Regions from separate parts of the Lysinibacillus sp. GW823-FHT02G10 genome, predicted to be linked through region 2. Evidence: riboswitches for the same ligand, from Rfam matches in the RefSeq annotation. Region 2 holds a riboswitch; the other holds the start of a gene.
What was found. Region 2 has a riboswitch for thiamine pyrophosphate ahead of thiT (energy-coupled thiamine transporter ThiT). Riboswitches for the same ligand answer to the same signal wherever they lie in the genome.
Positions count from the first base shown of each region.

Region 1: linked by a shared signal. The riboswitch ahead of AC1RFD_RS06890 (ABC transporter substrate-binding protein) and the one ahead of thiT (energy-coupled thiamine transporter ThiT) in region 2 are both predicted to bind thiamine pyrophosphate.

Region 1 is NZ_JBXAJI010000001.1:1,309,181-1,325,618, forward strand. It holds gene AC1RFD_RS06825 (GntR family transcriptional regulator) at 1-595, opposite strand, end outside; gene AC1RFD_RS06830 (NADP-dependent oxidoreductase) at 857-1,855, opposite strand; gene AC1RFD_RS06835 (ArsR/SmtB family transcription factor) at 1,887-2,222, opposite strand; gene AC1RFD_RS06840 (SCO family protein) at 2,412-3,008, opposite strand; gene AC1RFD_RS06845 (DUF485 domain-containing protein) at 3,594-3,929, shown strand; gene AC1RFD_RS06850 (solute symporter family protein) at 3,930-5,483, shown strand; gene AC1RFD_RS06855 (DUF485 domain-containing protein) at 5,965-6,303, shown strand; gene AC1RFD_RS06860 (solute symporter family protein) at 6,312-7,856, shown strand; gene brfA (ribosome rescue factor BrfA) at 7,954-8,130, shown strand; gene AC1RFD_RS06870 (TatD family hydrolase) at 8,157-8,906, opposite strand; gene AC1RFD_RS06875 (ABC transporter ATP-binding protein) at 8,896-9,645, opposite strand; gene AC1RFD_RS06880 (ABC transporter permease) at 9,620-10,393, opposite strand; gene AC1RFD_RS06885 (thiamine-binding protein) at 10,393-10,683, opposite strand; gene AC1RFD_RS06890 (ABC transporter substrate-binding protein) at 10,685-11,680, opposite strand; TPP riboswitch at 11,834-11,944, opposite strand; gene parC (DNA topoisomerase IV subunit A) at 12,053-14,491, opposite strand; gene parE (DNA topoisomerase IV subunit B) at 14,488-16,438, opposite strand, start outside.
Region 2 is NZ_JBXAJI010000008.1:23,688-40,125, reverse strand. It holds gene AC1RFD_RS19455 (metallophosphoesterase family protein) at 1-485, opposite strand, end outside; gene AC1RFD_RS19450 (class I adenylate-forming enzyme family protein) at 730-2,226, shown strand; gene AC1RFD_RS19445 (C39 family peptidase) at 2,344-3,426, shown strand; gene AC1RFD_RS19440 (carboxylate--amine ligase) at 3,482-4,714, shown strand; gene cuyB (cysteate racemase) at 4,711-5,412, shown strand; gene AC1RFD_RS19430 (DEAD/DEAH box helicase) at 5,628-6,776, shown strand; gene AC1RFD_RS19425 (aminopeptidase) at 6,778-8,007, shown strand; gene AC1RFD_RS19420 (SGNH/GDSL hydrolase family protein) at 8,039-8,941, shown strand; gene AC1RFD_RS19415 (exonuclease SbcCD subunit D) at 9,082-10,239, shown strand; gene AC1RFD_RS19410 (AAA family ATPase) at 10,236-13,316, shown strand; gene AC1RFD_RS19405 (small protein YxzF) at 13,357-13,479, opposite strand; gene AC1RFD_RS19400 (magnetosome magnetite crystal formation protein family) at 13,535-13,858, opposite strand; TPP riboswitch at 13,984-14,091, shown strand; gene thiT (energy-coupled thiamine transporter ThiT) at 14,226-14,786, shown strand; gene map (type I methionyl aminopeptidase) at 14,949-15,704, shown strand; gene AC1RFD_RS19385 (TspO-related membrane protein) at 15,734-16,438, opposite strand, start outside.

The DNA of each region.
Region 1 (16,438 bases), on a different contig from region 2:
GATTTTTTTCCTCAATAGCTTGAATAATTTGTTGATGCTCAACTAAAACACTTTTCATTCTTCCAGGCTGCCTAATTGCTCTTAAGCCCATTAGCTGTGTTAGATTGTGCAAATTGGTCAAAATTTGTTCCATTATCGTGAATTTAGCCAACTTTGTAAGCGACAAATGAAATTCATGGTCTAACCCAATAAATCGGATAGCATCATCATTTTGGAGCGCTTCATCTTGTTGCTTCAAAATTAGCTTGAGTGACTTTAGCTGCTCAGGAGATGTTATGATTTCAATTAGCTTCTTTACTGCCTCCACTTCAATAGCACTTCTTAATAAGAACACTTCTTTTTGCTCATCTTCCGTCAGTTTTTTTACAGTCATTCCTTTTCTGGGAATAGAGACAAGTAAACCTTCCTTTATCAAGTCTTGAAGAGCTGCTCTTACTGGCGTTCTTGAAGTATTTAATTTCTCTGCTAATTGAACCTCTGTAAAGATCTCATCACTCGTTATACCACCGTATAAAATCGCTTTTTTAATTTCTTTATACACTTTGTCTTGCGTTGTTTTTTCCTTCTCAATCGGCTTTAATTTTGCCCCTTCCATAATAATCCATCCTTTTTATTAAGTCTTTACCATACGAAATTAAAAATTTGAATTTATATGAATGGTTTAAACTCTTTATGTTTTATGTATACATAATACAAAACACTTTTATTATAAGTCAACATTATTTTTTGTTTTTTCTGAAATTTTAACTCTGCTATAAACAGTCAGCCCTTTTCCAATCTCATCTATCCTGCAAAACAAGAACTGTGAAAACTGAAAAGGGCTGTTTGAATTAAAGAATTTCAGGGAACATAAAGACTATTTCATTTTTACGATAATCTTCCCCTTTGCTCTACCTGACTCCGCATATTCCATCGCCTTTTGAGCATCTTCAAATGAAAAAGTTCTATCAATGACTGGTTTGATTTTACCAGATTCAATTAAATCGGCGATTATGCGTAATTGATCGCCACTTGGTTTCATAAATAAGAAGGAATATTGAGCATGATATTTCTTTTCAAGTGAGGTCAGTTTATGACTTGCTGCTGAAAATAATAATGTTTTGAAAAATCCTGAACCATATTCTTTGGCGAAACGTGCATTCGGCGTGCCTGATACGGAGACAATTTTTCCACCATCCTTGATAATCTCGAAAGATTTTTCTAAGGTCTTTCCTCCAAGCGTATCAAAGACTGCATCATAATTTTTCAGTATAGCTTCAAAGTTTTCTTTCTTATAATTAATCACTTTATCTGCACCCAAAGATGTAACTAGGTTTGCACCAGCTTCGCTAGCCGTTGTTGCCACTGAGGCACCCATTACTTTTGCTAGTTGTATAGCAAAGGTACCTACACCACCAGAGCCAGCATGAATTAAAATCTTTTGACCTTTTTGTAATTGCATGATGTCATGTAAAGCTTGGTATGACGTTAAGCCAACCAGTGGGATTGATGCAGCTTCCTCAAAGCTCAAATTTTTAGGCTTTAGGGCTATGTCATCTTCATGAATCGAGATATATTCCGCAAAAGTACCAATTTTACTCTTCCTTGGACGTGCATAAATTTCATCTCCTACTTTAAAGCGAGTCACTTTTACGCCAACCTTTACGACGACTCCTGAAAAATCATTTCCAAGGATCAGTGGCATTTTATAGTGGATTAACAGCTTTACTTTCCCATCACGGATTTTAAAATCAATCGGATTAATACTTGCTGCATGGATTTCAGCAAGTACCTCATATTCATTTATTTCAGGTGTAGGCACTTCTGCCATGTGCATTGGGGCTTTGCCATATTGATCTATCACCATTGCTTTCATCGTTCATTCCTCCAGATAACCTACTATATTGTCAATAAAATTCCGTTAACAACGTCTCAATATCCAACACCAGATTTTTTAACGAACCTAGTTTTGTCCGTATATCTATATAGTAAAAGTTTTTTGTACCTTCTTTGCGCATTAAAATAACACCAGCATCTCGCAAAATCTTAAGATGATGTGACACAGCTGGTCGAGATAGATGTGTTTGTTCTGTGATTTCACCTACACGCAATCCCGTTTGACAATCTGTGCTCATTAATACCATTAAAATAGCTTGTCTGGTTTCATCACCAATTGCTAATAGTACCTTTTGAGAATTTATAAAGTCGTCCTTAATCAAGTTAAGCTGGTCCTGTTTATTCATTAAAATCCCTCCTCTTACTAATCAGTTGAATAGTTTAAGTTAATGAACCATTGCTGCATATAACGATATAATATTGCCGTATTCGCTGCAATATTGGGAAAGTAAATCGAGACGAATGATTTTTAAAGGCGTACATCTTACTTTCCCCTCTTTCCATAAAAAAACACAGAAGTCACATGGACTTCTGTGTTATTTGCTCTCCTTAATAAGAGCCTTCATATCTCCAACGATTGTTTCAACTGGTACGTTTGTCGCGCCATCATAGTCTTTTACAACTGTGCCGTCTGCGTTTACTAAATAATAGCTCGACATATGTATGACTTGGTCTGAGTTAGGATCGTTTTTAACTAATGAATTAAATGATTTACGTGCAAATTGTTCAATGAATTTTTGTTGATAGCCAGTTAGTAGCTGCCATTTGCTTTCATCTACAACATTATACGTATTTAAGTAATTTGTTAAAACATCAGGCTTATCCACTTCTGGATCGACGCTAAATGCCACAATTTGATAATCTTCAAGGCCTTCATCCTGTAATGCTTGTTGAACTTCTGTCATATTAAATGTCATGGGTGGACAGATTGTCGTACAGTTTGTAAAAATAAACATGGCTAGCCAAGGCTTACCTTTAAGATCATCTAGGGTCACTTGTTCATTTTTTTGATTTGTTACTGTGAAATCTTGAACCTCGAGATTTAATGTTGGTTCAAACTTGTAACTACCGCAAGCAGCTAGAATGCTACTAAATGCTAGAACTAAAACTAGCAATATACTTTTCTTTGTCATTAGTGGTGCCCACTTCCCTTCATTTCATCACCTTATTTTATTCATTATAGAAGCTAAACACAAGATAATGGACTTACACCCAGATGGCTATTTGTATAACATGTGAACATTAACTGATTCTGGAATTCCACCTCACTAATTCTTCCAAATGACACATCCTTTTTAAAAATTTTTTCATAGCTTTTTTTTATCATTTTCGTTATTTCCCAAAATCTCAGATAATTGTTATATAACAAATTATTTCTACTTAACAAGCTCCCCTGGAATTTAATAGCAGAATAATAAAATACAGAAAATTCTCTTTTATGTTTGTATTTTCTCCTACATTCATTTTTATCAACAACAAACTATTTTAACAATATTATTTCATCAGAAAACCGCACGCTCTTTTAAACAGAATTTTTCTAATAAATCCTTATTATTTCTATGTTATTTCCACAAAACAGAAGTGACTAAAAATTATAAAAACTCAAAATTTAGTATTGCATTATAGGATTCTCCCCCATAAAATAAGTGAATATAACGACGAACGAAAAAGAAATATGTCGTTTAAAACAGAAATATATAACTTTAGGGGGAAAAATAATGGCGAATGTTTCAAGCAAAAAACAGGCCCAATCAATTGATTATCATGCAATTGAAGCAATGGAATCGTTTAATAGCTTTGTAAAAAAGAAAAATACCTTTCTTTTCTCGATTACAGCAGTGTTTTTAATTCTTTATATCCTGCTTCCGATTCTTGCTTTCCAGCCTGTACTACAACAAAAATTCTTCGGAAATATTACGGGTGTATGGGTTTATTCTGCAGGATTATTTATCATGACCATTGTGCTTTGTACAGTATATGTAAAAAAAGCTGCTTCATTCGATAAAGCTGCAGCCGCTGTTCTTGCAGAGTATCAGGCGAAAGGTGGAAAATAAATGAATATCGTATCTATAGGTTTCTTTTTAGCTATTGTTGGCTTAACACTTGTTGTTACTTATATTGCAGCAAAGCGTACATCTTCTGCGGCTGATTTTTACACTGCTGGTGGTGGTTTAAAGGGGTGGCAAAACGGCTTTGCGATTGCTGGTGACTATTTATCTGCGGCAGCCTTTCTTGGGGTGTCTGGTGCAATTGCCTTAACTGGCTTTGATGGTTTCTTCTTTTCTGTAGGCTATGTAGTAGCGAATTTAGTGCTGCTTTATGTCATTGCTGAGCCAATGCGAAACTTAGGCCGCTACACGTTAGCAGATATGTTAACGGCTCGTTTCAATGAAAAGCGAATTCGTGGTGTGGCAGCGTCTGGTACCATTATTATCGTAATTCTTTATATGATTGCACAGCTAGTTGGTGCTGGTGCATTGATTAAGCTATTATTCGGTATTGAGTATTGGATTGCCGTTTTAATTGTCGGTGTTATGATGACAACTTATGTATTGTTTGGTGGTATGACAGCGACTTCTTGGGTGCAAATCATTAAAGCAAGTCTATTATTATTCGGAACAGGTTTATTAGCGGTTTTAGTGTTAATGAAATTTGACTTCTCTCTTATGAAGATGTTCGACACAATTGCAGTAGATCATGGCGAAAAGTTCCTTGTACCTGGAATTAAGTATACAAGCACAATCGACTCCGTTTCGATGATGATGGCTTTAGTTTTAGGAACATCTGGTTTACCACATATTTTAATGCGTTTCTTTACAGTAAAGGATGCAAAGACAGCACGTGCCTCTATTTCTTGGACAACTTGGATTACAGCTATTTTCTTTTCATTAACAATTTTCTTAGGGTTCGGTGCATTAAACTTTGTAGGTTTAGATCAAATTCTTGCTGAAAGTAAGGCTGGTAATACAGCTGCTCCGCTTCTTGCGCATTACTTAGGTGGAGATGTATTGATGGCATTTATCGGCGCAGTGGCATTTGCGACTATTTTAGCCGTTGTTTCTGGTTTAGTACTAACAGGGGCTTCAGCCATTTCTCATGATATTTATGGAGAAATCATTAAGGGCGGTAAATTAACAGAGAAGCAACAGGTAGTAGCAGCTCGTACAGGCTCTATCTCGATTGCGATCGTGTCTATAATTCTCGCTCTGTTTGCACAAAGCTTAAACGTTTCATTCCTAGTATCATTCGCCTTTTGTATCGGTGCGTCAGCAAACCTACCTGTAATCCTTTATACAATCTATTGGAAGAAATTTAATTCTACAGGTGCTGTAACTGCGATGGTAACGGGGTTAGTATCATGTTTAATTTTAGGAGCAATGGGACCAAATGTGTGGAGCCCTGTTGAAGGTGCGGCTATCTTTGTTGGACAACCACTTGTGCCACTTGCTGTTCCAGCGATTATTACGATTCCATTAGGCTTTATTGCTGGATACTTAGGTACTGTTCTTTCATCTAACAAAGTGCCACAGGAAGAAGCAGAACGTATTTATAAAGAAATTCGTGTGAAAGCAAATACAGGCGTGTCTGTCTCTGATATTTCACATTAATATTTATACACCTCCTGCATAATGAATCTCAATTCAAAAAATGCAAAAAAATAGGCAAAAAATTCGATTTTTGGTCGAGTTTTTCGCCTTTTTTGTTATTCAATATCTACCAATTTATTTATCGAACAATATTATTTCACTTCCAAAAAACAGAAAAAATCCAATTTTCACTAGGTAAATAGTGTTTATTTTTAATTGAAAAAACAAGATTTTTTTGTAAATTTACCCTTCATTTTTTGTTAAGAATCTAGATTTCTCTTCACTTCATTTATTTATCTGAATTTTCTAAAACCCTTTATATTCTTGGCTTTGCGCCATTTTTTCTCTCTTAAGAGTATTTTCTGAAAAATTTTTTTTACATAATTTTTCTGAAATGTATTGCAATTTTGTGAACTGTTACATAAAATGAAAATGTGAATTCACTAAACTAGCAAAATCAAGTCTTGAGGTAGAAAAAATATACACAAAATGGGGAATGTTAATGGCGAACAATCAAGCAAAAAAAGGTATCGTGATTGACTATGATTCAATTGCAAATCAAGAATCATTTAAGTCTCTTGTACGAAGAAAGAACTCTTTTCTTTGGTCAATGACTGCCATATTTTTATCGGCATACATGTTGTTACCAATTCTGACATCGTACACGACAATTCTACACCAAAAGGCATTTGGGGAAATTACTTGGGTGTGGATCTATGCAGCAGGTCTTTTCATCATGACATGGGGGTTATGTCATTTATATGTAGCAAAGGCAAACAGCTTCGATAGAGAAGCAAAAGCGATTATCGCTGAATACGAGAACGGAGGTGGCCGCCGATGAGTAACGGAATGAGTCTTACAGCCATATTCTTCTTCGTAGCCATTGTTGGTTTAACATTAGTTATTACATGGTGGGCATCTAAACGTACATCTTCAGCAAGTGATTTCTATACTGCTGGTGGTGGCTTAACAGGCTGGCAAAATGGACTAGCTATCGCTGGTGACTACTTATCAGCAGCATCCTTCTTGGGTATCGCTGGTGCTGTAGCATTATTTGGATTTGATGGATTCTTCTTCTCTATTGGTTATTTAGTAGCTTACTTAGTGGTATTATATATCGTTGCTGAGCCATTACGTAACCTTGGGAAATTTACATTAGCTGACATGATTACAGCGCGTTTTGATAACGCCAAAGTCCGTGGAACAGCTGCTTTAAGCACTATTACAATTGTTTTATTCTACATGATTGCACAACTAGTTGGTGCAGGAGCACTTATTCAATTACTTTTAGGAATCGACTATTGGATCGCCGTATTAATCGTAGGATTCATGATGACAACTTACGTACTATTCGGTGGTATGACAGCAACATCTTGGGTACAAATTATTAAAGCTTGTCTTTTAATGTTGGGTACAGTTATTATTTCGTTCTTAGTATTAAAAGAGTTCGGCTTCAGTATCTCTACAATGTTTAAAGAAATGACAACGGTTACTGACAGTGGAGCTGCTTATTTAAACCCAGGTCTTAAATATACAAATGGACTTGATACAATCTCTATGTTAATTGCGTTAGTATTAGGTACTGCGGGTCTTCCACATATCTTAATGCGTTTCTTCACAGTAAAAGACGCGAAAACAGCTCGTTCATCTGTTATTTGGGCTACTTGGATCGTAGGTATCTTCTACGTTCTAACAATTTTCTTAGGCTTCGGTGCAGCAGCATTCGTTGGGAAAGAAGATATTATCGCAGCAAACGCTGCTGGTAACATGGCTGCCCCACTTCTTGCAGAAGCACTTGGTGGCGACATTCTATTCTCATTCGTTTGTGCAGTAGCATTCGCAACAATTTTAGCGGTAGTAGCAGGTCTTGTACTTTCTGGTGCATCTGCCCTATCTCATGATATTTATGGACAAATTATCAAAAAGGGTAAAATTACAGAAAAAGAGCAAGTTCTTGCAGCTCGTATCGGTTCGATTACAATCGCTGTTATTTCTATCCTATTAGCACTTGGTGCACAAACATTAAACGTTGCATTCTTAGTATCTTTAGCATTCTGTATCGCAGGATCTGCTAACCTTCCAGTTATCATCTACACAATTTATTGGAAACGCTTTAATACAGCGGGTGCTGTTACTGCGATGTTAACAGGTTTAATCTCTGCGTTAGTATTAGTTGCTATGTCTCCAAACGTTTGGAATCCAGTTGAAGGTAAGGCAATTTTCGTTGGTGATCCTTTAATTATGTTAACGAACCCAGCCTTAATCTCTGTACCACTTGGTTTCCTTGGTGGTTTCATCGGCACATTACTTTCTAAAGAAACAGATGATGCGAAGTATCGTGAAGTTGACGTTAAAGCAAACACAGGTATTTCTGTACAGGACGTATCTCACTAATACACTCGACAGCCTCGTAAGTATCTTGCTTACGAGGTTTTACTTTTTCTTCCCTATTCGCTACTATAGAATTAAAAATGAATTGGAGGCGATGCTCATGTCACAATCTAAAGCTAAAAAGAAGCGGATGCACATTAAACGCACAGTTGGTAAAGATGTTGAAAAAAATCGACAATCTATCTCTTTTAGTACACATGAACGTCTAACGAAAACAAAAAACGAAAAATTAGAGCATGATTATACGAAATATAAAAAGCAGTATAAGGACGAATAACTCGTACCCTATACTGCTTTTTCTTATTAAAGCCGATAAAATGTTTTCGTGTTTCGTGTAATAATTTTGGCCACTTCCTGTGTTGATAGCCCTTTGATGGAGGCAATCACCTCAATCGTTGAGTGCATCATCCAGGGAGATGTACGCTTCTTCGTAAACGGTCCCTCAAACGGCCAAGGTCCATCCGTTTCTACCATCATTAGTTCAATGGGATAAGCATGAATTAGCTGTTGAATTTCCTCTTCGTACAAGCAATCTGGCGTAATGGAAATAAAATAACCTCGCTCTATCATGCGCTTCACAATAGCTTCATCCCCTTTAAACCAATGAAAATGGGCTTCGTGAAGGTGATGCTTTTCCAGCAAATCACACACAATATGGGCGTCCTCATATACTGCGTGTAACACAATTGGCTTGTCCAGCTCCTTCGCCAATACAACAAAACGCTCTAATAGCGCCACATAGGGACGTTCATCAATCGCTTGCTCTTGTTTTAAATAATAAGGTAGACCCACCTCACCAATAGCAACCATATCATCCTGATGCGAATGAATCCAATCAAATAAAGCTGTCTCATCATTTGGACTTAGTAAAGGCTGTTCAGGATGAAAGCCAAAAGCAGCCTTTACTTGCTGATAGCTATTCGATAAACGCAACGTTCTTTCACAAGAGGAAAGTTGCATACTAACCGCGATTACAGCTTTCACTTCTTCTAATAAGGAAGGAATTTCCTCATCGGTGTACTGATCCAAATGAATATGCGCATCAATCAACATACATATCACCCTTTTCCTCCTGTAAATACATAAATAATTGTTGCTTTAACGCTGTGAATGCTGCAGAATGTCGAATTTCCTCTTTCCGAGGTCTTTCAAACGGCACGATGATTTCCTTTTTAACGGTAGCTGGACGTTTGGTTAAAACAAGTATGCGATCTGCTAAAAAGAGAGCTTCCTCAATACTATGTGTAACAAATAGAATGGATTTGCGGTACTCCTCCCAGATAGATAAAAGCCATGCTTGCATTTCCAGTCGAGTAAATTCATCCAACGCAGAAAATGGTTCGTCTAAGCATAAAATCGGCTTATCACTGACCATTGCTCGAATAAAGGACACACGCTGCTGCATGCCTCCAGACAGTTCGTTCGGGTAGGCATGGATAAAAGAGGCAAGACCAACCTTTTCTAACCATTCCTTGGCACGTTCAACATTTGGTTTATGTTGTAATTCCTCTACAAGCGTGACATTTTCTACTATTGTACGCCAGGGTAATAGACATGGCTGCTGTGGCATATAGCCAATCGTTCCTTTTTTTTGTTGGATATCCTCTCCATTTAATAAAATGGCTCCTTGATCAATTGGCGAAACACCACCAATTAATTGAAAAAGTGTACTTTTACCACTGCCTGAAGGACCAACGATGGCCACAAACTCTCCATCCTTGACGTCAAAAGAAAGTTGATCAAGGACTTTGAGCGCGTCGAAGGATTTAGCGATGTTTTGAATGCTGAGCATGATAGCCTCTTCCCTTCACCATGAATTTTTCAATTAAACGAATACCACTAAACAATAGTAAGCTCAAGAGAACAATCGCAAAAATTGCCACAAATACGCGATCCGTACGGAAGGAGGATTGGGCTAGGGTCATGTAAACACCAATACCCTTTTTTGCACCAAGCCATTCCGCAATCACAGCCCCCATCACACTATATGTAGCCGCAATTTTAATGCCTGAAAAAATAGCAGGATAGGCATAAGGCCATTCCAGCTTCCAAAAGGTTTGTGCCCTTGTAGCACCAATCATGGCAAAATAATGCTTTAATTCTGGAACTGTTTGTCTAAATCCATCCATCGCTGCAATGACTATCGGGAAAAAGCACACAAGACAAATAATGATAAGCTTCGGTAATAAGCCAAAGCCAAACCAAATAATAAGGAGCGGTGCCAAGACAAGAATAGGAACATTCTGCGACATGATAAGAATTGGATAAAACAGTTCTCGAATAAATGTAAATCGATGCAACACTATTGCCACCGTTAGCCCACAAGCGATGCCAATGGCCAAACCTAGTAGAGCTAATTGTACTGTAGCGAATGCATGTGGTAGAAAGGTTTGATACGACTGGATGGCTTCTGACAAAATACTACTTGGTGTGGGTACTAACCAATGAGGAACTTCAGCAAACCGCACGATTAGTTCCCATATGAACAAGAGGAAGGCGATAAAAATTATCGTCCTTCCCTTCTGTAATGCACGTTTCATTACTGATATTTCTCCGTTAATGTATCCATCGTAATACCCGTTGGCTGATATAAAATTTTCACTTGTGTAATGACATTAATGGCACCAAGTTCAATCATCTTCTCATTCATTTTTTCAATGATTTGGAGCAATGTTGAAAGCTCACCCTCCATCGTTGTTTCCAATGGATGTACCTCATATTTCACCCCAGAAGCATCGATCACCGCAATTGCTGCATCGACATATGGTATAACATCTTCATATTTCTCTGTCTTCGGAATGATTTGTACACTGATTAATGAATTTGCCATCTTATTTGGCCTCCTTTTTAGGTAAGAAATCATTAGTAAAGGCTTTTTTCGCATCAAATTCGCCCTCTAGTACTTGATTGCTTGACATCCATTTCGCGTAATTTTCCCACACAGAAAGCTTTTGCTCTCCCCATTGCTTGGCATCATCCTGATATTTATCAGCCAGCCATTCCTGACTTTTATGCACTAACGCTTTATCTAAATCAGGAGCTGCTTCGATTAAAATATCAGCCGCTTCACTTGGGTTTTCAATTGCGTATTCATAGCCCTTCGATGCAGCTGCCACAAAGGCTTTGACTACATCCGGGTTGTCCTGTATCATTTTTTCATTTGTAGCTAAAACTGGCGTATAATAATCCAATTGATCACTATAATCTGTAAGATATAGCATATTAATCTTTTCCCCACGCAGCTCAGCCTCAATCCCAGTCCATGCATAATAAATCCAAGCAAAATCTATATCTTTTTCCATCATTGTGAAGAAATCTAAATCCCCTGCATTGACGATATCTAGCTTATTAATATCTGCCTTTTCTTTTTGCATGAGTGATTGTAAAACGGCTTGCTCTAATGGCGCGCCCCAACCACCATAGGTTTTACCTTCAAAATCCTTTGGCGATGTAATGCCCTTTGAAGCAATAGAAGCAAAGCCAGATGTATTATGCTGTATAATTGCTGCGATGGAGACCAGCGGCACATCCTGGACTCGTGCCTGTGTTATGCCTTCCTGATAGCTCACGCCAAAATCCGCCTTTCCAGAAGCAACAAGCTGATCTGCGCCCGCCTCACCAGGCATAATAATATCAACATCTAAACCCTGTTCCTCAAAATAACCGAGTTTTTTGGCAACATATAGTCCTGTATGATTTGTATTCGGCGTCCAATCCAGTACCACAGACACCTTTTTCAGCTTGTCTGCAGCCTGCTTGTCATCCTTGTCACTACAGCCTACTAATGTCAATAGTGCTGCCAATAAAATAAAAAACCATTTTTTCATGCGAAAGCCTCCCAGTTTGTAATATGAAAGTGTTCATGAATGAATGTTGTTACCAGAAGAAAGCGTATACAATGTTGGCAAGCTGTTGCTTGAAAACATAAAAAAACGCCTAGGATTCCTCCCAGACGTATTGCAATCAATCTTCAAAACTTTGCTTTTTGAATAGATGTTCCCTACGCTGGTACGAGCCAAATCAGGTTCAAAGGGTCAGCGTCTACCGGACACAATCTCAGCTAGCAATTACTAGCCCCCCTACATTCTTTCGCTATGAACTTTTCGATGATTATTATACCCATAGTTTCACTTAAATGACAAGGTGCTATTTTTGAATAGAGCTTAAAGCCCTGCGCTCCTAAGAGGCTGGGCATGCTTTTAGCTTGGTTTCTGTTCTTTTTTGGCTGTTACAACATGAGAAATTGCTCCATCTGTTGCAATATCCACTTTAAATGAACCATTGGAATGGCGATCCGCACGAGACAATGCTTGTACGTCAATCATCTCTTGAACACCTTTTTCAGTTTCAATCACAACCTGCTCCTCGTCTGTTGCTTGAACAACTGCCACAATTCGGTGAGGGTTTGCTTTTAACTCTGTTAATACTTTTAGTCCACGTTTTGCACGACTCGCTACTTCAACTTCAGCGACATTCATTTTCTTTACGGCCCCACGCTGTGTCACAATTACTACATAGTGGGTAACATCAGGCTGTAACACATTGACTCCAACTAAGGCTTCTCCATCTTTTAGTGTGATCCCTTTCACACCGCCTGTTTTCACACCTGTAACTGGTAACTCCTCCATAGGGAAACGAATCGCATAGGCTGTATCCGTTGTGAGCATCAGCTCCACGTCATCTGTTACAAATGATGCATAGATCATCGCATCACCAGCCTTGACGTTCATCGTTTTAATTGGCTTTGAATAACGTGTTACCGCATAGTCTGCGAGTGGTGAGCGCTTAATTTGGCCATCTTTTGTGGCTGTGAAGACATACGTATTTGGCTGTTCAAATGTTTCGAAGCCATAAACCGCAATAATGGATTCATCTTCCCCTGTTGGCACAATACTTGAAATATGCTGGCCGAGATCCTTCCAGCGTATATCAGGCAGCTCATGAACAGGCTGATAAATATAATTGCCTCGATTTGTGAAAAGCAGTAGATGGTGCTGAGTATTTAAATTTGCTTCATACAATAAATAATCTGAATCCTTCATGGCAAAATCTTGCCCGTTTGAAGCGGCATGAGAACGTGTGGATGTACGTTTAATATAACCATCCTTCGTTACTGTTACGACAACCTCTTCACTTGGCACAAGGACATCCAATGTAATTTTGATTTCTTCAATTTCTTGCTCAATCTTCGAGCGACGAGGCTCTGTAAAGCGTTTCTTAATATCTAGTAACTCTTGTTTAATAACACGCACTAGCTTTGCTTCACTTTGTAGAATCCCCTCTAGCTTCGCAATTAGCTTATTTAACTCGTCCTGTTCCTGACGAAGCTCTGTAATATCCGTATTCGTTAAACGATATAATTGCAGGCTTACAATGGCCTCTGCCTGTACCTCTGTAAAATCAAACTTTGCTTGTAAATTAAGCTTCGCATCCTTCTTATCATTTGAAGAACGGATCGTCGCAATGACTTCATCTAAAATGGAAAGAGCTTTAATTAATCCATCTACAATATGAGAACGATCCTTTGCCTTTTGTAAATCATAAATGGAACGGTTTGTTACCACTTCTTTTTGATGGGCAATATACGCATCTAGCAATAATGGCAATGTCATCATCGTTGGACGACGATTATGAATGGCAATCATATTAAAATTATAAGCTACCTGTAAATCAGTTGTTTTAAACAAGTACTGTAAAATTCCTTGTCCTGGTACATCCTTTTTCAGCTCAATTACGACACGTAAGCCTGTACGGTCTGATTCATCACGAATTTCCGCAATGCCTTCTAGTCGTTTATCTACACGTTGCTCATCAATTTTTTTCACAAGATTCGCTTTATTTACATCATATGGTAACTCAGTGATAACAATTTGCTCTTTACCACCCTTGGTTGGTTCAACAACTGCTTGTGCACGGACGATGATTTTACCACGACCTGTTTCATACGCCTTTTTAATGCCATCAACACCTTGAATGATTCCACCCGTTGGGAAATCAGGTCCTTTAATCACCGTCATCAATTCATCTACAGTAACATTAGGCTTGTCTAAGCGCATCAACACAGCATCCAGTACTTCATCTAAGGCATGTGGCGGAATATCTGTCGCATAACCAGCGGAAATTCCTGTAGAGCCATTGACTAAAAGGTTAGGAAAACGTGCTGGTAATACAGTTGGCTCCATATCCTGATCATCAAAGTTTGGCACAAATTCGACCGTTTTCTTGCCAATATCTCGAAGCATTTCAGCGGCAATAGCTGATAGTCTCGCCTCTGTATAACGCATTGCAGCTGGAGGATCGCCATCTACCGAGCCATTGTTCCCGTGCATCTCAATGAGCATATGACGTGCCTTCCAGTCCTGACTCATCCGTACCATCGCTTCATACACAGAGCTATCGCCGTGCGGATGATAATTACCAATTACATTACCCACTGTTTTTGCGGATTTACGGAACGGCTTATCATGTGTGTTGCCTTCCGTAAACATCGCATATAAAATACGGCGCTGTACTGGTTTAAGACCGTCACGTGCATCAGGCAACGCGCGGTCTTGAATAATATATTTACTATAGCGACCAAAACGGTCACCCATTACTTCTTCTAACGGTAAATCTTGAAACTTTTCTGTACTACTCATGCTTGGTCCTCCTCTTGTTGGATGAATTCATTCTCTAAAATGTTAGAATCATCCTCCATACCGAAGTCTACATTGGCTTCGATCCATTTACGACGTGGTTCCACCTTATCACCCATTAACGTCGTGACACGTCTCTCCGCTCGTGCACCATCCTCGATTGTGACACGAATCAATGTCCGTGTTTCAGGGTTCATTGTTGTGTCCCATAGTTGGTCTGCATTCATCTCACCAAGACCTTTATAGCGCTGTAATATGTAACCCTTTCCAACCTTCTTGATGGCCTTTTGTAAGTCACTTTCTGTCCAAGCATATTCAATGACTTCTTTTTTCCCTGTACCTCTTGAGACTTTATAAAGCGGCGGTAGTGCGATATAGACCTTTCCAGACTCAATGAGCGGACGCATATAACGATAGAAGAATGTTAATAGCAAGACTTGAATATGTGCCCCATCCGTATCCGCATCGGTCATGATGACTACTTTATTGTAGGCAGAATCCTCCACCGCAAAATCCGTACCAACACCTGCCCCAATGGCATGGATAATCGTTGAAATTTCTTCGTTTTTCATAATATCCTGTAGCTTGGCTTTCTCTGTATTGATTACCTTCCCGCGCAATGGCAGAATCGCTTGGAATGTACGGTCACGACCTTGTTTAGCAGAGCCACCCGCAGAATCACCCTCGACTAAATACAGCTCATTTTTTGCCGCATTACGTGACTGAGCTGGTGTTAATTTTCCAGATAAAATCGTACTACCCTTTTTGTTTTTCTTGCCATTTCGTGCATCCTCACGCGCTTTACGAGCTGCTTCACGCACTTGCTGCGCTCGAATCGCTTTACGAACAAGAGAAGCTGATAACTCTGCATTTTCCTCTAGCACATACAAAATTTGCTCAGACACTACACTATCTACTGCAGAACGAGCCTCACTTGTCCCAAGCTTGCCCTTTGTTTGTCCTTCAAATTGCAGTAAATGCTCTGGGATACGAACAGACACGATCGCTGCTAAGCCCTCACGAATATCTGTCCCCTCAAGGTTTTTATCCTTGTCCTTTAACAGGCCAATTTTTCTTGCATATTCATTAAAGACACGTGTCAATGCTGCCTTTGCACCCGTTTCATGTGTACCACCATCACGTGTACGGACATTATTAACGAATGATAAAATCGTTTCTGAATAACCATCGTTATACTGGAAAGCGAACTCTACTTCGATTTCATCCTGTACGCCTTCTACATATTTTACTGGATGAAGGACATCTTTTTCCTCATTCAAATACGCAACGAAAGCCTCGATGCCATTCTCATAAAAGAACACATCGCTCTTGCCTTCCTCGCGCTCATCAATTAATTCAATTTTTAAGCCCTTTAATAAAAAGGCTGATTCACGTAATCGTTCTGCTAACGTATCATAATTGAATTTTGTGACAGAGAAGATCGTTTCATCTGGTAGGAAATGAACAAGCGTTCCTGTCTGCTTGGTCTGCCCAATATTTTCAAGTGTTGTGACAGGCTGTCCACCATGTTCAAAGCGTTGACGATACTTTTTACCATCGCGATGGATTGTCACCTCTAAAAATGTTGAGAGCGCATTCACAACGGAAGAACCAACACCATGTAAACCTCCACTTGTTTTATAGCCACCTTGACCAAATTTACCACCAGCGTGTAGCACTGTAAAAATAATTTCTGGTGTCGGTTTGCCCATTTTATGCATACCGGTTGGCATCCCACGGCCAAAGTCGCGCACACTCATACTTTGATCTTTATGAATTGTGACAATAATATGAGATCCAAAGCCAGCCAGTGCTTCATCCACCGCATTATCTACGATTTCATACACAAGGTGATGAAGTCCACGGCCATCCGTAGAACCGATATACATGCCAGGTCGTTTGCGTACCGCTTCTAATCCTTCTAATACTTGTATAGCGTCATCATTATAG
Region 2 (16,438 bases):
TTGTCTTGTAACGCAATTGGTTGCCCGTAGCGAATACGAATCGGCAGCTTTTTTTGTTGATGATAAAGACCTGATTCGTGACTATGCCCGAAGAAAAATAATGGTTTTTGAAAGGGTGGGAAAGTCGGTTGCCAGCTTACATTCCACCTAAATTGATGTCCGTGCATAAGCGTGGCTCCATCAATCTCTATTGTCTCTGGTAAAGCTTTAAAACGTTCAATGCCAGTGACCTGAGTAATACGTTCTTCTTGATTGCCTCGAATAGAGGGGAAGGTTAGCAGTTTTTCAAATTCACTTTCTACTATGGCCGCCTTTTGCAAAGGTAAGCCAGATATGGTTTGTGCCTTTTTCTTACTTACAGTGCATTCATATAAATCCCCTAACCCAATGATTGTTGCTTCCTCTGCTGTTTGTTGAATATGAGCTAGAACAGCTTTAGTGTCTTCTATATTAGAATGTAAATCTCCTAAAAGTGCATAAAGCATTTAAACCCGGCCTTTCCTAATAATAATCGTACAAGTATCATACACCTAATAGAAATTACTAGAAAAGTAAAATGTCTAAGAATATTTCGTTACTTCAGCTACATATTTTGAATGTGTGGAAAAATTGCCAAGAAATACATTGCTTGATAAAATATAATCGTAATTTTCAGAATTTTAAGAAGTTTAATAGTTTCCCATTCTTATTTATTCAATAATAATAAAATGAAAGTATGGAGGGCTTATAATGACGAAGTTTATGACAGATATTCTTGAAGACTATGCAGGGCAGCAACCAAATGCGATTGCAACATTGTATGATGGAAAGGCAATAAGCTATCATGATTTTTACCAACGTGTAGAAAGATTTGCGACTTACTTGCAGGAACAAGATTTTAAAAAGGATGATGTGATTGCCCTATATACGCTCAATTCAGATTTATTTTTAATCGCATATTTAGGTATCCAATTAGCTGGATTTATTGTGATGCCAATTAACACTAAATTAGCTGCCCCTGAGGTTGATTTTATTTTTAATCATTCACAAGCAAGGGGCTTAATTTTTGATGAAAGATTAACAGAGGTATTAGAGGAAGTTTCTTATTCATTCCAACATACAATCGGATTTCAAGAAATGAAAAACATAATTGAATATGATAATCGTGCTAGAAAAATTGTGCAATTAGAGGCTGACGATACGGCAGTGGTCATGTATACGTCGGGAACAACAGGTAAACCCAAAGGCGTCATGCTAACGCATCAGAATATCGTGGCTACAGCAGATATTTGGTCGTCTTCTATGAATATGTCTAGCAAGGACAAAATGTTTATTTGTACGCCTTTGTTTCATTGTGCAGGTCTTCATGTATTTGCTATGCCTATGTTTTATAGAGGGGGAACAGTGGTCATTGAAGAAGCATTTTCACCAACTAAAACGTTAGCTCAAATTGTAGCTACTGAGGCGACAATTTTCTTTGGTGTTCCATCTATGTATACCATTATATTAAATACTCCTGGATTCAAGGAACATAGCTTTAATCATTTACGTTTATTATGTTACGGTGCTGCCCCGATGCCTTATGAGCTTGTAAAGCAAGTGAAAGAAGCATTTCCAAATGTAAAGGTTCAAAATCTTTATGGTCAAACTGAAAATTCACCTGCAGCTACCTCTTTATTAGATACGGATGCATTGACGAAAATTGGCTCAGTTGGAAAACCATTAGCACAGACAGAGGTTTGTGTAGTTGATAGTGAAGGAAAGACCGTACCAGCTGGAGAGGTGGGCGAAATATGCGTAAGAGGACCACAAGTAATGAAGGGCTATTTACGCAATCCAGAGGAAACAGCAAGAGCGATTAGGGATGGCTGGTTGTACTCAGGCGATTTAGGACGCTTTGATGAGGAAGGCTATTTATATATTGTAGATCGAAAAAAAGATATGATTATTCGTGGTGGAGAAAATATTTACCCAATCGAAATAGAAGAAGTTCTATATCAAATGCCGGAAATTTTAGAAGCAGCAGTGGTTGGATTGCCACATGAAGTATATGGAGAAGTACCAAAAGCATTTGTTGTGTTAAAGGAAGGGAAGTCTCTTGATGAAAATTCGATACTATCCTATTGTCAAACACGACTTGCCAAATACAAAGTACCTTATGAAATTGAATTTTTAATAGAATTGCCACGAAATGCCTCTGGGAAGGTACTAAAGCATACATTACGGCCGAAAGTGACAACAATTTAAGACAGTTCAATTATCCTTTGGCATAATTGCTATCCAGATTTTTGGGGTTCACTGTCTTGTGTAACTCGCTATTAGTACAAAAAATAGTTACTAAATCAAGATAAAATAGGAACGGCTATGAAAGTATCGTATAATAGAGTCTACGACAAATTGAATAATGAGAATGGCGAAGAGGCTGCTCTTCGCCTTAGAATAGGAGCGGAATTTGTCTTGTGGACGGGGTATAAACGCCTTTTACTTATTGGCATTTTGATTATTATGTTACTTTCAGGCTGTCAGCCATTTTCTTGGCAAGATGCTGAACAAAAAAATCAATTAACGGTTTTAACAGTAGAATTTAATAGCGGGGCACCTATTCCAAATCTTTTCCTTACGGTTACAGATGTACAAACAGGTGATGTAGTGGAAGAAGCGATTGGTTCAGAAGAGGGAGAAGCTATATTTTCGAAGCTAAAGGCAGGGAGAGAATATGCAATTGCGGCAACGACACTTGAAAACAGTACGACAAATAATGGGTATACAACAATCGAGAATTTCACTTACGATACAACAAAGCCCTATTATCGATTGCAAACACACTTTTTAAGAGACGATCAGGAGTTAGATGTCCCTGTTGTCATGCAAAACCCCGAGCTGCCACATGGCTGTGAAATTACTTCACTTACAGCTGTATTAAATTATTTTGGAATGAATGTGTCAAAACTCGAAATGACTGACAAGTATTTACCAAAGCAAGAAATACGAACAGTAGGCAATCAACGTTTTGGACCAAATCCCAATGAAGCTTTTGCAGGTAATCCTCGTGATAAAGCTCGTGGTATGTATGTTTTTGCTGCTCCAATTGTCAAAGCGGCTGAGGCAGTTATTACAGATAAACAAGCTGACTTACATGTCAAAAATATGAGTAACGCCTCACAGGATGACATTTTACAGCTTGTGCGTGAAGGTATTCCTGTCGTGACATGGGTAACGCTAGATTTATCAAAGCCTAAACGAAAAGCAGAAAGAGGCTGGATTTATACAGGGGAAACGACTCGACATGATGCTTTTATGAACTTACATGCAGTCGTCTTAACGGGACATTTAGGTGATAAGGTAGTCGTAATGGATCCTTTAAAAGGGTATGTTACTTACAATGTCGATCAATTTTTCAAAAGTTATCAGGAATTAGGCAAACAAGCTGTAGCTGTTCATAAATAAGCTATAAATCATTAGTATGTTACACTAATAAAAAAGTAAAAGTGAGTTGAGTAGAATGGCCATTGAGCACGTTTTTTTACCTGTTTTACTTGGAGATGAAATGAATGCTTATGGCATGGCCCGAGCATTTTACGAAGCCTATGGTGTGAAGCCACTTGCACTAAACCATACGAACATGGAAAAAATTCAACAAAGTGATTTATGGACTTTTCGCGAGATACCGCGACTTCATATCAAAGAAAGATTTGTGACCGCCCTAAAAGCCATAGCGGAGGAGTTCCGAGACAAAAAATTACTGCTATTAGCCTGTGATGAATTTTATGTCAAAAGAATCGTAGAACACAAAGAAGAGTTAGCAGAGGATTTTCTAGTTCCCTATGTAGACGCCACACTTGCGCATCAACTTTTAACTCGTGAAAGCATGTATGAGCTATGTGCACAATTTGGTTTTCAATACCCTGCTACACATGTATGCACGGTGAATGATTATGAAGACTACAACATGCCATTTGATTATCCAGTTGTCATTAAGCCCATGAATATGACAAAATATGCTACTTGTATTTTTCCTGGTAAGAAAAAAGTATATATTGCATATGATAAGGACGAAAAGGACAGTATATTACGTGCTATCTATAAAGAATCAGCTTATCGTGATGATCTGATGATTCAACAATATATACCAGGTGAAGACGCTAACATGCGTGTTGTTAATGCATATATAGGACAAGATGGGAAGGCAAAACTTCTTGCCGTAGGAAACCCTATTTTAGAAGAACATTCTCCAGAAGGGATAGGACGTTATGTAGCGATTATGACAACCTATCATCAGGAATTAATGGATAATGTTAAGCTATTCCTTGAAGCGATACAATTCCAAGGCTTTGCCACATTTGATATGAAATATGATGATCGTGATGGTCAATATAAATTGTTGAGTATTGAATTACATAATGAACTTTCCAATTATTATGTGACGGCCAGTGGCTTTAATTTAATGCAGTATGTAGCGAACGATTATGTTCGAGGAAGTAAACAACAACTAACATATGTGAGGAACAAGCATCTTTGGACAATTGTACCGAATGGTGTGCTTTTCAAATATGTTCAAAATGAACAACTAGTAATGGAGGCGAAAAGTTTAATTCGTCAAGGTATGGCTACAGATTCTATTTTTAATTATAAGGATATGAATGCAAAACGTTGGTTGAATGTCACGCTTGATAATTTAAGCTTTTATCGTAGCTATAAGAAATATTTTAATAACAAAGGTCTGTCTAACACATGAAAAAACAAACTTTAGGTATAATTGGTGGCGTTGGTCCACTTGCAACAATGTTTATAGGAGAAATGATTGTAAGACGTACGAAAGCACAAAAAGATCAGGATCATTTACATACCATTATTGATAATGATACAAATATTCCTGACCGTACGGCCTTTATTTTAGATAATACAAAGGATAATCCAGTTCCAGTCATTATTGAGGATGCAAAAAAATTAGCTTCGGTAGGAGCAGACATAATAGCGATCCCATGTAATACGGCGCATACGTTTTATCAAGAAATTGAAGAGGGTTCTCCTATACCTGTCTTGCATATGATTCGCGAAACAGCGAAGCGTGCTGCTGATTTAGGAGCAAAGCGAGTAGGTATTTTAGCAACAACAGGCACGTTAACATCACGGATGTATCAGGAAGCACTTGAGGAGTTTGGTATTACACCAGTTGTTCCAGATAATGAAATGAGATCCTATGTGATGTCGATCATTTATGATTATGTCAAGGCTGGGAAGGATGTTACGCTAGAAGATTGGCAACCGATAGAAGAGGCGATGCTAGCACTAAATTGTGATCGAATTGTATTAGGTTGTACAGAGCTATCTGTTGTAAACAGAGATTTAAAGCTAAGTGACATTTATATTGATTCATTAATCGTTTTAGCTGAATGTGCCATTTTAGCTTGTGGTTATGAATTAGTCGATTAGTTGAATTGAAAAGAATCTGCTTGCTTTTCACGGGTAAGCTACAATTCTTGAAAGAGTTGTGGACAGGCTTACTTTCCGTGTTGAGTGAAGCAGATTTTTTATGAAAGGAAGCAATGTTCTCTTGAAACGATTAGACAATTGCTTACGTACATATAAAGTAGGAACCTACGGAGTGTGTTAAACTAGTGTCAAGTAGATAGAAGGTGGGAAATAACATGTCAGTCATAAATTTATTAAAAGAAGAACTACAAGCAAAATGGAACTTTGAAACACCCATGAAAATTCAAGATGAAATGATACCAGCTATGCTTGAAGGCAAAGATATTGTGGCGGAATCACCAACAGGATCAGGTAAAACGTTAGCATATGTCTTACCATTATTAAATAAAGTGAATGGGGCAAAAAAGCAAACACAAGGACTGATTGTAGCTCCCTCGCAAGAGCTCGCTATGCAAATCGTAGAAGTTATTCGTGAGTGGACAGCTGGAACAGACATCACTGTTCAACAGCTGATTGGTGGTGCCAATTCTGCTCGTCAAATTGAAAAGTTGAAGAAAAAGCCAACGATTGTTGTTGGCACACCTGGTCGTTTAAACGAATTAGCACGAGCAGGAAAATTAAAACTCAAAGAAGTCGAAACAGTTATTTTAGATGAATGTGATCAATTACTAAGTCGTGAATACCGTGTTGTAATCAAATCCTTTATCGAAGGTTCTGCCTATGGCCGACAAGTTGTTGTTGTGTCGGCTACGATTACAGAGGAAATTGAATTAGTGGCAAGTCGTATGATGTTTGAGCCACTGCGTTTTAAAATTAAGCCTGAGGACATGTTAAAGGTCGGTAAAGTTGTCCATTCTTTTGTGAAGGTAGAAGAACGTGATAAAACGGATTTCCTGCGCCGACTTTCCCATACAGAGGGTTTAAGAGCGTTGGCTTTTGTTAATAATATCGATCAATTATTAATGAAGGAAACAAAACTACAATACCGTTCAGCACCGATTGTCACGCTCCATTCTGATATGAAGAAAGAAGAACGTAAAAAAGCGTTAGATGCATTCCGTAAAGGAGATGCACGTATTTTAATTGCAACAGATATTGCAGCTCGTGGTTTAGATATTGCAGGTTTAACACATGTTATTCATGTTGATGTCCCACGAACAATTGAACAGTATTTGCATCGTTCTGGTCGTACTGGGCGTGCTGGAGCTGATGGTGAAGTATTAACCTTATTATCTTATCGTGATGAAAAAACCTATAAAAAATGGACAAGGGAAATTCCGGGCAAGCCTGTGCAAAAAATATGGCATGATGGCGAGCTGATTGAAGGTAATTCTAAAACAATTGGACAGAAGCGAGGGAAATAGTATGACATTTGAAGAGAAATTACAGGCATATGCAGAGCTTGCAGTAAAAGTGGGGGTGAATATCCAACCAGGCCAGTACTTATTAGTCAATACATCTGTGGATGCTTTAGATTTTGCCCGTTTAGTTGTAAAAGAGGCTTACAAGGCTGGGGCAGGCCGTGTTCATGTAAACTTTTCCGATGATGAATTGGATCGTGCTTATTTTGAGCATGCATCCGATGAGGAATTTAATCGCTTCCCTGAATGGGTTGTGAAAATGCGTGATGAACTGATTGAACGTAAAGGAGCTCTATTATGGATTGATGCAGCAGATCCTGATAAGCTAACAGGAATTCCAGCAGACAGACTAGCAACACATCAAAAAGTATCAGGGGCAGCATTGAAAAACTATCGCAATGCAGTCATGAAGGATTTAATTGCTTGGTCCATCGTAGCAGTTCCTTCAGCTAAATGGGCAGCAAAGGTTTTCCCTCAATTAACAGAGGAGCAGCAAGTACCTGCATTATGGGAAGCTATCTTTAAAACGGTTCATATTGGAGAAGGCAATGCCGTTGATAATTGGCGTCAGCATGTAGCTAATTTAGAATCTCGTGCACAGCTTTTAAATAATAAAAAGTATGCAAAGCTTCACTATACAGCACCTGGTACAGATTTAACAATCGCTTTAGCACCACAACATAAATGGCTAACTGGTGGTAGTAAAACACCAGAAGATAATGTCTTTGTGGCCAATATGCCAACAGAAGAAGTTTATACACTGCCAATGAAACAAGGTGTAAACGGTTATGTTAGTAATACGAAGCCATTAGTCTATCAGGGCAATATCATCGATGGCTTTAAATTAACATTTGAAGAGGGCAAAATTATTAAGGCAGAGGCAGAAGTAGGACATGATTTATTGCAAGAGCTTATTCAAGTGGATGAAGGCTCAAGCTACTTAGGTGAAGTAGCACTTGTCCCTCACGAGTCACCAATTTCAGCGTCGGAAATTTTATATTTTAATACGCTGTTTGATGAAAATGCTTCAAACCATTTAGCTATTGGTGAGGCATATCCGACTTGCTTAGAGGGTGGTAGAGACCTAGAAAACGGTCAACTTGAAGCATTGGGTGCCAATATTTCTGTGACACACGAAGACTTCATGATTGGCAGTGGTGAAATGGACATCGATGGTATTTTACCAGATGGTACGGTTGAGCCAATTTTCCGCAAGGGTAGCTGGGCATTTTAAATTTTTAGTCAATAAGAAAAGAGGGAAGCAGATGAAACGATTTTGTAGCTTGATAGGTATGACAATAGTATTCATGACAATTTGGGTTTCATCTGCTTTTGCTCAAACAGAAACCTATGTGGCTATTGGCGATTCCTTAGCAGCAGGTCAAACACCCTACAAAGAAATTGATGTAGGGTATAGTGATTTGATTGCCATGAAATTAAGTTCGATTGGTCAATTATCATTTTATACAAAAGAACTTGCTTTTCCTGGCTTTACTACGACAGATGTATTAGAACGAATACGATCTGAGGAAGCGCAAAATTTATTAGCAAATGCGACGCTTATTACAGTTTCGGCAGGGGCTAATGATTTATTACGTCTTGTCCAGGTAAACCCAAATGCAGGGACCTTAGCTTTTTCACAGCTTCAGGCAGATTACGCTTTAAATTTGGCAAGAAAAAATATGCTATCGATTTTGGATGAATTAGAAGAACGTGCGCCTAAAGCAAAAATCTATGTTATAGGGTATTATTTTGCTTATCCAACAGTTCATCCGACGCAAAAAGAAGGAACCAATGCCCAGCTAGTTAGATTAAATACGATTTTACAACAACAAGCAGAGATAGCTGGCGCAGCTTATATAAATGTCTATGATGCCTTTGGATTGAATGCAACCAACTACTTACCAAATAGTGCTGATGTTCATCCAAATATTGAAGGCTATCGACAAATGGCTAACTCATTTTTACAAGTTTATAGTGGTAGTGATGCTTTAAACATCTCTTCAGCAGAATTGCCAAAGCCAAATCCCAAGTCATTTGAGGAAATCCTAAAGCAACAATCATCAGCGAAACCTCAGAAGCAAAATGTGACACAACATCAATCTCCTCGTATGACTTACGTAATTCAGGGATTCCCGGGATATAAGGCATTTATCAAATATATCTAAATAGCAGGTATCTAAGGCATCTTACTTATAAGATGCTTTTTTCTATGAAAACCAATTTTGGCTAGAACTACTAAACCTTTAGTGTTCACTAGATTGGGAATAGTCATGCTAAAATATAGAGAAGACTAGGAGGTACTAGAATGAAAATATTTCATACAGCAGATTGGCATTTAGGAAAGCTTGTTCAAGGTGTCTATATGACAGAAGATCAACATTATATTCTTCAACAATTTATACAAGCGATTGATGAGGAAAAACCAGATGTAATTATCATCGCAGGTGATTTATATGATCGTTCGATGCCTCCTATTGAGGCAGTTAATTTACTAAATGATGTATTAGCGAAAATAGTATTAGAGAAGAAGATTCCTGTTCTAGCAGTGGCGGGAAATCATGATAGTGCAGGTCGTTTAAATTTTGGTAGCCGTTTAATGAGTGATAGTGGTTTATATATTAAGGGCCAATTTACAAAAAATCATGCCCCTATTATTTTGAATGATCAACATGGGGAAGTACATTTTCACCTAGTGCCCTATGCAGAGCCAGCTGCTATTCGCAACATCTTTGAAGATGAATCAATCCGTTCTCATCAAGACGCCATGCAAAAAATTATTGAGTATATCACGAAAGACATGGACACAAGTAAGCGTCATGTTTTTGTTGGACATGCCTTTGTGACGAAGTATGGTGAGGAGAAAGCAAATACTAGTGATTCCGAGCGACCCCTTTCCATTGGAGGCTCAGATTGTGTGAATGCAGCTTTATTCAAACCTTTTCACTATACGGCGCTTGGGCACTTACATAAGGCACATTTTGTTTTAAACGAAACCATACGCTATGCAGGCTCTATCTTAAAGTACTCGTTATCTGAGCATTTACATGAGAAAGGATTTTTAATCATCGAATTAGATGAGCAAGGTAACACCACAGTAAGTAAAAGAAAGCTTGTGCCAAGAAGAGATCTACGAGTAGTAGAAGGTCAATTAGAGGAGTTATTAGCGCTCACACCAAGTGAGGATTATGTATTTGTTAGATTGACGGATAAAATATCTGTGACTTCACCGATGGAACGTATTCGTAGTGTATTTCCGCACGCTATGCATGTGGAGCGGAAGGTACTAAGACAAGATATGCCACGTGAACTACAAGTAGTAGAAGCTGAAAAACTAGAAGATATTGATTTATTCCGTTCATTCTTCACCAATATTATTGGCATTCAGCCTGATGAAGATACGGAACGCCTCTTCACAGAGATGTTACAGGAGTTATTAGATGAGGAGCGAGAGACTGTAAAATGAAGCCTTTAAAGTTAACAATTACAGCGTTTGGTCCATATAAAGACACGGAAGTAATTGATTTTCAAGAGCTAGGGGAGCATCGATTGTTTGCCATTTCTGGAAAAACTGGTGCTGGTAAAACAACCATTTTCGATGCTATTTGCTATGCTCTTTACGGATCAGGTAGTGGGGAGGACCGGCAGGATACAGCTTTACTAAGAAGCGGCTTTGCACATGATGAAGTTTATACAGCTGTAGAACTCGTCTTTGAAATGCATGGAAAGGTCTATCAAATAGTACGACAGCCAGGTCATATTAAAGAAAAAAATAAAACGGTTACTGGAAAGAAAATAGAGCTAGCAGAAGTAAAAGACGGAAAGCTAGATTATAGCATTGTAGAGAAACAGCAAACGCTTGAAGTCGATAAGAAAGTGCAGGAAATCATAGGTCTCACAAAAGATCAATTTAGCCAAATTGTCATGCTACCTCAAGGTGAATTTAGAAAACTATTAACCTCTGATTCAACAAATAAAGAAGTAATTTTACGGAAAATCTTTAAAACAGATCGTTTCGGTGTCATGGCGAAAAAGCTTGATGCCAAGCGTAAAGAAGCAGAAAGTGATCTTGAGCGTGCCAAACAATTAAAGGAACATTTACTAGGTCAAATTGTGGGCGCCTTACCACAACGTTCTTCCGCTTTATTTACATTGATTGCTGATAATACCGAAAATTTACATCAACTGACAGAGGCACTTGATGAGGAGCTTAGCTACTATAAGAAATGTGGAGAAGATGAACAGTCATACTATGAAGAAGCATATAGCCTTCATCAAAAAGAGCAGGAATATTATCGCTTAGCAAAAACGCTAAATGAGCAATTTGATGAACAAGCTAATCGACAGCAACGGCTGCAAATGCTTTTACAACAGCAGGATTTATACCAAGCAAAGGAGAAGGAGATTGCTTTAGCAGAACAAGCAGAGCGACTTGTGCTGCTCGAACAACAATGCAAGGATTTACGTGCTGAACTGAATGTTAAAGAGATAGCATTTCAACAAGCAAAGGTTAAGCAACAGCAGTCACAAGAAAAGTTGCAAGAAGCGCAAGAAAACTATGAGATAGAGCAGGCTAAAGAATCTGAACGACAGCAAATCTTACAGCAGGAAATGCAGATGTTAGCGCTATTACCGAAATTTGAAGCCTATGAAAACAATATACAGCAGCTGCAAATAGCGGAGCAATATGCTGAAAATGCAAAACGAGCAGTAAATGATAACGTCAAACTTTTGGAAAATGAACAAGAGCAATTACATCATTTTTCTCAATCATTAGAAGGCTATGAAAAACAGGTTGAACCCTATGAAAGCTATTTAGAACAATTACCGAAACTACGGGAACAGGTTGCTTTAATCAAGCAAGCAGATAAATATAAACATGCCGTTGATTTAGCTAAGCAGGATGTAGCTGCTTCAGAAAGTCTCTATCAAGAAAGTAAAGAGGCTCTTCAACTTTTGCAGCAACGATGGCTGACAAGTCAAGCTAGTATTTTAGCAGAACAACTGAAGGAAGGAGAACCCTGTCCTGTTTGTGGTAGTATGACACATCAAAAAGCACACAATGAGCAACTGGAAGTTATTGAGCTTGCTCAAGTGGAAGCATTAAGAGCGAAGGCATCATCAGACGAGCGTAAGTATTTAGAGAAAGAGGCATTTTTAGCATCAGCGCAGCAACTTCTTCAAGATACATGGCGACAACTCGAGGCTCAGCATATTAAACAAGAAGACCAACCACAGATCACCGCTACTTTACATGAAGTGGAACAAGAGATTGCTGCATTAAAAATTATTCAACATCAATTAGCTGATGTGCGATTAAAAATAAAGCATCAGCATGACCGAATAGAGCAGCTACGAAATAAGCATATGAAGCTAGAGCAATATTTAGCAGAGCAGATAAAAGAATGGACAAAATTACAAGCGGTTGTAGACGAACAACTTAAGCAGATGCCCCCTAATTTACCAACTTTACAGCAATTAAAGCAACAACTAAATGAAGTTAGTAAACAGAAAGAAGAGCTTCAAAAAAGTTGGCAAGTGAGTCAAGAAAATTTGCATGCAGCAAAGGAAGCAGCTAGCAATGCAACACTAACTGTAGAAATTGCCAAACAGTCCTTTGAGGAATTACAGCTTAAAATGAATGAAAAGCTTCAGCAATTTTCAGCAGATATGCAAGAAATAGGTTTCGAAAGCTATGAGGCTTATGCAACTGCTAAACGGAGTGCCATACAATTGGATGCACTTCGAAAAGCATGTAGCGACTATGCTTTACAAGTACACACGTTGCAAATTCAGATTACCGAAGGGGCTACATACCTTCAAGGAAAAGAGAAGCAAGATTTAGAGGCGATGGAAGCAAGAGTAGAACAGCAGCGAATTTCCTATGAGGAAGCATTTAAACGTTTGCAACAGATGAATGGCTTTATACAAGCATGCCAAGGCTTTAGTGAAAGGGTGGAAGAAATAGCGAAAGAGCTTCATTTACTTGAACAAGAAGCAGGACGAGTAAAGGAGCTCTATGGATTATTAAATGGACAAAATTCGAAAAAGCTATCCTTTGAGCGTTATATACAAATTAACTACTTAGATCAAATTACAGAAGCTGCCAATATACGTCTGTATCATTTATCAAACGGTCAATATGAGCTTAGACGTTCAGATAGATTAGAAAAGCATGCGAAGCAAAGTGGCCTTGGTCTTGATGTTTATGATGCTTATACAGATCAATTACGAGATGTCAAAACTTTATCAGGTGGCGAAAAGTTTAATGCTTCGTTGAGCCTTGCATTGGGGATGGCAGATGTGATTCAAAGCTACCAAGGTAATATTCATATTGAAACGATGTTTATTGATGAGGGCTTTGGCTCGCTCGATGAGGAATCACTAAATAAAGCAATCGATACATTAATTGATTTGCAGGATTCTGGTCGTATGATTGGCGTTATTTCGCATGTGCCTGAATTGAAATCTGCGATGCCAGCAGTTTTACATGTGGAAAAAACATTAAATGGCCATAGTCAAACCCATTTTGAAGTGAAATAAAACGAAGGCGTATTTCCTCTAAAAGGAATACGCCTCCGTTTTATTTTTTTCGAGTTGTGGTTGTAGGCGTTGTGCCCTTTTTTGCAGCCATTACTTTTTTTACGATAGGAATAACAATAGGTGCTAACTTAACGGCAGTTTTTACAACGTTTGATACTTTCATCCCAAAACAGCTCCTTTTACAATTACTACTACCTGTTTCACTTAAAAATAAAACATTAACGGATAACACGAACAGCCTGAATTATATTCCAAATCACAATACCTAGTGAGACGAGAGCATAGATGGCGAATGAAACAAACCAAATAATCATCACTGTATTATTACTGGAGGTTGGATCTAAACTAAATGTGGAAAAAACAAAGACAATAAAGAACAGGATGCCAAAAACAAAAGGAACTAAATGAGAGACAAGTGCACGAATCGAATGTTTTTTTACATCACTATCTTTAGTCACGAAATATACAATTAATGGAACGATAAAAGGGGCGAAGAAAATACTAAGATAACTAAAGGCAGCTAAAATTTTTTGATTCTCCATAGTTGTACCTCCTTTTTAAATATTTACGCATGAAAAACAGCAAAGTTTCAAAAAAATGATGTATGGAAGGTTGTAATCCTTCAATCCTTTGCGTACAATGAGAGTGTTCAAATAAATTCAGATGTAACGACCACAAGGGGAGCTGATGATGTCAGCTGAGACTGGGCACGTAATGCCTTGACTCTTCGAACCTGTAAGTTAACGCTTGCGTAGGGATGTGGATAGAAACCGACACTTGTACGATGTGAGGCTCTGTCCTGACATCGTTTTTTCGTCCGTAAAGGAAAAAAGGTGTCAGAAAGAGACATATCAGCGCTTTTCTATTCCTGCTCTTGTATCCTACATCGGAACAAAGGAGAGAATATGTATGGACAAAAAAAGACTATTAATGCTAGTGGAGATTGCGATTTTTGCAGCGATAGGTCTCGTACTGGATCAGGTTTCCTTTAAAGTATGGGCACAAGGCGGCTCAGTTAGTCTTGTTATGGTACCGATTATGTTAATAGCATTTCGCTGGGGCTTAGTAGCTGGTCTTACTACGGGACTACTTGTGGGTGTTATGCAAACAATGTTTGGTTCTTATATCGTGCACTGGCTACAAGGATTACTAGATTATGGTGTTGCTTTTACTGTTGTAGGATTAGCGGCGCTTGTACGTGGACCAGTGTTAGACGCTGCTAAACATATGAACAAAACAAAAATGGCACTTTATATAATCATAGGTACCGTTATCGCGGGCTTCTTACGATACACAGCACATACAATTGCTGGTGCTGTATTTTTTGCCGAATATGCGGGTGACCAGAATGCATGGATCTATTCCATCATCTACAATGGTACATATATGCTACCAGCAACCATTTTAACGGCTGTCGTTGGTGTTCTTTTATTCACAGCCGCTCCCCAATTAATGCAAAGAAAAGCTTAATGCTAGTCCCTTCACGTGAGTGGAGGGACTTTTTTGTCTTGAATAACTCTTTTAGCACTTTGCAAAGTAGGAAAGCATACAATATTTAAAGCGTTTATCGTTATACGCATAAAAAGTTATGTTATATTAAAGAATAGATATTAGATGAAAGGGACGTTATACATGATTGTAAAAACGCAAGAAGAGATTGAAGCTTTTAAAAAAATAGGACGCATTTGTGCTGAAATTCGCGAAGCAATGAAAGCTGCCACAAAACCAGGTGTTACAACACTTGAGCTTGATGAAATTGCTGGTCGCATGTTTGCAGAGGCTGGCGCTATTTCAGGACCAAAGGGAGAATATGATTTTCCAGGGTATACATGTATTAGCGTCAATGAAGAAGTAGCACATGGTATTCCAGGAAAGCGTGTTATTCAAGAGGGAGATATCGTAAATATTGATGTTTCAGGCTCTTTAAATGGCTATTTTGCTGACACAGGTATTTCATTTGTTGTGGGTGATGGCTATGAGGACAAAGAAAAGCTTTGCCGTGTTGCTAAAAGTGCCTTTGATCGAGCAATGACAAAGGTAAAGGCTGGATCTAAATTAAATCAAATTGGTAAAGCTGTTGAACGCGAGGCAAATGCTAATGGGTTAACTGTTATTATGAATTTAACAGGTCATGGCTTAGGTCAATCTTTACATGATGAACCAAACCATATTTTAAATTATTACGATGCATGGGATACTACTATTATGAAAGAAGGTATGGTCCTTGCGGTTGAGCCATTTATCTCAGCAAATGCAGAGCATATCGTAGAAGCAGGTGATGGCTGGACATTCGTGACGCCTGATAAATCACTTGTAGCACAAATCGAACATTCAGTCATTGTAACAAAAGATAAACCAATTATCTTAACGTCATTAGACGAAGAATAGGATGTAATGAAAAAATCCTGCTAACCAATTTATTTTTGGTAGGCAGGATTTTTTTTAATAAATAAAATGCCAACAAAGAGAACACCGCATAAAAATAAAGCAGCTGTAGTGACAAGTAGCTCATCAAAACCATTATGTATGGCGATTCCAATATAAGCCCAAATAAAAACACTTGGATACACAACATCAAAGTGATGGAAACGGATATGTAGCGCAATGGCTCCTCCTAAAGTAAGTAAAATCACTGCCCAAAGAGGCGTACTAAGACCAAAGCCGTTCCAACCATAAGCCGTTAACGTAAAGCTTGTATTTGTGATAAAAATAAATGTCATCCATGCTAAATAAATAGAGAAAGGAATACGACCAAACAAGGATTTGTCCTGAAGAGGGTACGTATTATACAACATAAACAAATACAAGACTAAGAGTAATGTAATGCCAAGAGAAACAATAAATAACTCATGGTGCCAGACATATATCGTCAATGCTTGTAATATATTTATGCAACTAAAAAGCGCAGACTGTTTCAAAGTTGTCTTTTTCATGTTCATAACTAACCAATAACCGAGCAAAAAATAAATGATAATCCAAATTACATGACTTACACTAACTGGTGCAAATACAACAGAAAAACGATTAGCGATTTCTAGCGAAGATTGACCGTTGATGTTCACGAAAAAGGATGAAAAGGTTAGGATGATTGAGACAAGATAAGAGATTGTCATCAAGATAAA